DNA from 2 places in the Kocuria sp. CPCC 205231 genome. Region 2 is predicted to be linked to the other one. Evidence: predicted binding sites of a transcription regulator. Region 2 holds the regulator's gene; the other holds the start of a gene.
The links. The regulator LexA, encoded in region 2, represses DNA repair genes until DNA is damaged. The targets are predictions, from matches to a motif close to TCGAACANNTGTTCGA.

Region 1: the regulator LexA is predicted to act here: its motif matches at 1,225-1,240, upstream of RF640_RS13400 (DUF6504 family protein).

The regions. Positions count from the first base shown of each region.
Region 1 covers NZ_JAVKPP010000012.1:91,796-94,180, reverse strand. Annotated here, with positions in the region: gene RF640_RS13405 (fumarylacetoacetate hydrolase family protein) at 1-761, opposite strand, end outside; gene RF640_RS13400 (DUF6504 family protein) at 841-1,164, opposite strand; gene RF640_RS13395 (GNAT family N-acetyltransferase) at 1,466-1,969, shown strand; gene RF640_RS13390 (pyridoxamine 5'-phosphate oxidase family protein) at 2,094-2,385, opposite strand, start outside.
Region 2 covers NZ_JAVKPP010000004.1:278,681-281,065, forward strand. Annotated here, with positions in the region: gene RF640_RS05905 (ATP-dependent DNA helicase) at 1-580, shown strand, start outside; gene lexA (transcriptional repressor LexA) at 731-1,510, opposite strand; gene RF640_RS05915 (hypothetical protein) at 1,855-2,283, shown strand; gene RF640_RS05920 (histidinol-phosphate transaminase) at 2,374-2,385, shown strand, end outside.

The DNA.
Region 1 (2,385 bases), on a different contig from region 2:
ACCTCCTGGCCGTCCCGCAACCAGATCCGGCGGGGCTTCTGGGCCAGGCCCACGCCGGCGGGAGTGCCGCAGGCCACGAGGTCCCCGGGCTCGAGGGTCAGGAACCGGCTGAGGTACTCGACCAGCTCCACGGCGGAGAAGATCATCCGGTCGGTGCCGGAGTCCTGGTGCCGCACGCCGTCCACGGTGCAGCGGATCGCCAGTCCCGCCTCGGGGTCGATCTCGTCGGGGGTCACCACCACGGGGCCCACCGGGGTGGTGCGGTCGAAGTTCTTGCCCTGGAACCACTCGGAGGTCCGGCCCTGCCAGTCCCGCACCGAGATGTCGTTCATGATGGTGTACCCGGCGATCGCGGCCCGCGCCTGGTCCGGCGTGGCGTGGCGCAGGGGCGAGCCGATCACCACGGTGAGCTCGGCCTCCCAGTCGATCTTCTCGGACTCCTCCGGCATGGCGATGGGGTCGGTGGGGCCGATGAGCGCGGTGGCGTACTTCGCGAAGATCGTGGGGTGCTCCGGGATCTCCTGACCGACCTCCTCCGCGTGGTCGTAGAAGTTCAGCCCGGCGCACAGGATCTTGCCCGGGCGCAGGACGGGCGTCGCCAGGTCCTCCGGGGCCGGCGCGGGGCCCGGCTCCCCCGGCAGCCGCAGGTCGCCCCCGGCGAGGAGGGCCCCGACGTCGGGGACGGGGAGGTAGACGGTCCGCCCGTCCTCCTGCCGGAAGGCCTGGGTGGTGCCGTCTCGTCGCACGGTGCCGAGTCTCACGGGTGCTCCCTCACGTTCTGCGGTGCGGTCTCCACCGACGATCCTATGCACCTCCGGCGGGAGGGTGCACCGCGGCGGCCTACGCGCAGCGCACCACGCGGATCCCCGAGGCGCTCGTGGCGGCGAGCAGCCGCCAGCGCCCGGTGTCGAGGGTGTGGACGAGCTCGAGGGTCAGCAGCTCGGAGCGGGTGTTCAGCTGCACCTGGACCCGCCACATCTGCTGGTCCACCGCACCGATCCCCCGGTCCTTGGGCAGCCGCGCGTCCTCGGACCACCAGGCGCGGCGCTCGTACCAGCGCACGGGTCCCTGGGCCACCAGGTAGTCCCGCCCGCGCCAGCGCACGCCCACCGGCACCCCGTCCGTGTCGCAGTCCACGTCGACGCTCTCCGTCAGGAAACCCACGACGGCTCCTCTCTCCCTCGGCCCGGCGCCCGTCCCCGGTGCGCCCTGTTCCCTGGAAGCTAGAACACCTGTACGACACGCTAACCCGGAAGAGCGCGGAAAAGGAACAGGTGTTCCCGTGCAGGCCTCGTTCCGACCTGGCCGTTCACTTTTGCGATCGAGGACGGCGAAGCATGGACAAGCCCAGCGAAATGGATACGCTGAATGCACGGAGGGCCTGCCCTGCGCGGCCCTCCCGGACGTCCCCTGTCCCTCGTCCGCCCCGCCGGAGCAACCGGCGTCGACCTCACGGAGGCCTTCCATGACCGGAACCATCACGCTGATCGCCCACACCGCGGCGAACACCAAGAAGCCCGCGGTGAATCTGCGTCCGTCCGGCCCGGAGGACGCCGAGAGCCTCGCCCAGCTCTACTACTCCTCCTACGAGCAGGGCGGGGTCTCCAGTCTGGAGGAGGCCCGCCAGGTGATCCGGGGAGTCTTCGACGGGGAGTACGGGCCCTTCCTGCCCGAGGCCTCGCCGGTGGTGGTCGACGACGACGGGACCGTGGTGGCCGCCGCGCTCGTGCTGTCCCGGCGGGTCGGCGACGACCTCCCTGACGTCCCCTACATCTTCGAGCTGTTCACGGCGGCCTCCCGCCGCCGCCAGGGCCTGGCCGAGCAGCTGGTGCGCTGCGCCATGGGCACCCTCTACGACAACGGCTACGACCAGGTCAGCCTGCGGATCGCCGAGGACAACGCGGCGGCGCTCGCGCTCTACCTGACGCTCGACTTCAACCGCTGGGTCCCCGAGACGGACGACGTCTGAGCCCGGCGGGCGCTCCGGACCGGGGGACGCCGGAGGGGACGCCGGCACGAACAGGACCCGGCACCAGGCCGTGGAAGAGGCCTTGGACCCGCGATGCGGGTCCCGGGCCTCTTCTGTGACCGGCTCAGAGCGAGAACTCCTCCCGGACGGGGGGATCGGCGGCGATGTCGACGAACCGCGCCCAGCGGGGGCGCACCGCCACGAGCCGGGTGCTGTCCTTGTCCGTGGCCCCCGGGTGCCGGGACTCCAGCACCTCGCCGGCGTCCTGCGCGGCGGAGCCCTCCAGCACGGCGGCCTCGCCCTCGAGCTGGAACTCCTGGCCCGTCCCGGAGACCACCACGAGGGAGACCCGGGGATCGGCGAGGAGGTTGGCGTACTTGCGGCTGCGCTCGTTCGTGCCGAAGACCAGCCGCCCG
Region 2 (2,385 bases):
CGGCCGCCGGCTCACGGAGGCCCAGCTGGACGAGATGCTGGCCCTGCTGGAGGCCTCCAGGGGCGGGGCCCTCGGGCTCTTCTCCTCCCGCCGGGCGGCGGAGGAGGCGGCCGAGGCGCTCCGCGGGCGCACCGACCTGCCGATCCTGTGCCAGGGGGAGTCCTCGCTCGCGGGACTCGTCCAGGAGTTCACCGACGACCCGGCCACGAGCCTGTTCGGCACGATGAGCCTGTGGCAGGGCGTCGACGTCCCGGGGGCCTCGTGCCGGCTCGTGATGATCGACCGGATCCCCTTCCCGCGCCCGGACGACCCGCTGGCGAGCGCCCGCAGCCGCGCCGCGGAACGGGCCGGCGGCAACGGGTTCATGTCCGTGTCCGCGACGCACGCGGCCGTGCGGCTCGCCCAGGGGGCCGGGCGGCTCATCCGCGCGGGCGGGGACCGGGGCGTCGTGGCGATCCTGGACTCCCGGATCGCGACCGCCCGCTACGGCGGCTTCCTCCGCGGGTCCCTGCCGCCGCTGTGGACCACCACGGACCGCCAGGTGGTGCTCGGCGCCCTGCAGCGGCTCTCCGTGGGCTGAGCACGTCCGGCGGACGCCCGGGGTCTCCCCGGACCGCGCCGGGCCCGCACGGGGTGCGGACAGCAGGAGGTGTCCGGACGGCGGCCGGCCCGGACGGCAACGGGCCCCCCCACCGGCGGCGGAGGGCCCGGGTCCCGGGCGTGCGGCGGCTCAGAGGCTGCGCAGCACCGAGACGACCTTGCCCATCACGGTGGCGTGGTCGCCGAGGATCGGCTCGTAGCGCGTGTTCTGCGGCAGCAGCCAGGTGTGGCCGTCCCGCTGGCGGAAGGTCTTGACCGTGGCCTCGTCGTCGAGCAGGGCGGCCACGATGTCACCGTTGTCGGCGGCGCTCTGCCGGCGCACCACCACCCAGTCGCCGTCGCAGATCGCGGCGTCGATCATCGAGTCGCCCTTGACGCGCAGCATGAACAGCTCGCCGTGCCCGACCAGCTGGCGGGGCAGCGCGAGGACGTCCTCCACGGACTGCTCGGCCGTGATCGGCCCGCCGGCGGCGATGTGGCCCACCAGGGGGACCATCGTCACGTCCGCCGAGGTGGACAGCTCGGCCACGGCGTTCTGGGCGGCGGGACGAGCGGTCCGGCTCGCCGGTGCCGCCGGGGCCTCCTGCGACGGCTCGGCGGACTCCGCCCCGGCGGTCCCGCGCAGCTGCAGGGGAGTGAGCACCTCCATGGCCCGCGGGCGCTTGGGGTCGCGGCGCAGATAGCCCAGCTTCTCGAGCTGGGCGAGCTGGTGGGTGACGCTGGAGAGCGAGGCCAGGCCCACGAGGTCCCCGATCTCCCGCATGGACGGCGGATAGCCGTGCTCGGCGATGGAGCGCTGGATGGCCTCGAGGATGGTGCGCTGGCGCACGGTGAGCCCGCGGCTGCGCGAGCGTGCCCCGGGGCGGGCGCCCCGGGCGCGGGGCTCCTCGGGGGTGGGGGGCTGGGCCATGGGAGCGTCGTCCTTTCCCGTCCGGCTGCAGGTGCCGCAGCCGGTCTGCGCGGTCCCGGTTCCGATGTCGGACCCGGGTGGTTCGATGGGTCCCGGTCGGCAGGCGCAGGGGATCCGCAGCGCGCGCCGGCCGGGGGCCCGGACCTGTCCTCAGCCTAGGCGACACGCCGTGTGTGTTCAAACATATGTACGACCCGCTGTCGACAGCATTCGCAGACACGTGCTAGACATGGGTCATCGGTATTCGAAAGTATGTTCGATCGAATGGAGGCCCGCGAGGGTCGTCGACCGGACCGGTGTTCGAGATCGCCCGCTCCGTGCGGGAACGTCAAGGAGTTCATGTCATGAGTGCCAGTGCCACCCTCACCGCCGTCGTCGCCCGCCGCCGCGAGTCCGCAGGATCCGCCCGGGGGCTCGGCCGTGCGCTCCGGCGGGCCCGTCCCGCCCGCTCCGCGTCCCGCACCCCGCTGACCCTGACCCGCCGCGGCCGCCTGGTGTTCCTGGGGCTGCCCGTCCTGGCCGGCTCCGCCGCCCTGGTGGTGCTCGCCGTGATCTTCCTCGTCCCCTCGACGGCCACGGCCACGAGCGCACCCGTCCCGGGCTCCGGGACCGAGCAGACCACCGTGTTCCCCGGGCAGAGCCTGTGGGAGCTCGCCGTGGCGGCCGATCCGGACCGGGACCCGCGGGAGGTCATGGACGAGATCGTGGAGCTCAACGACCTGGACAGCTCCGTGCTCGTGGCCGGCCAGCTCCTCGAGGTCCCGGCCGCCTGAGCCGCCCGCCCGATCAGCACGCCCCGCTCTGTACGCCCCGCTCTGTACACCCCGATCTGTACGCCCCGGGCGGAGCACTAAACTGTCCGGGTGACGCAGAAC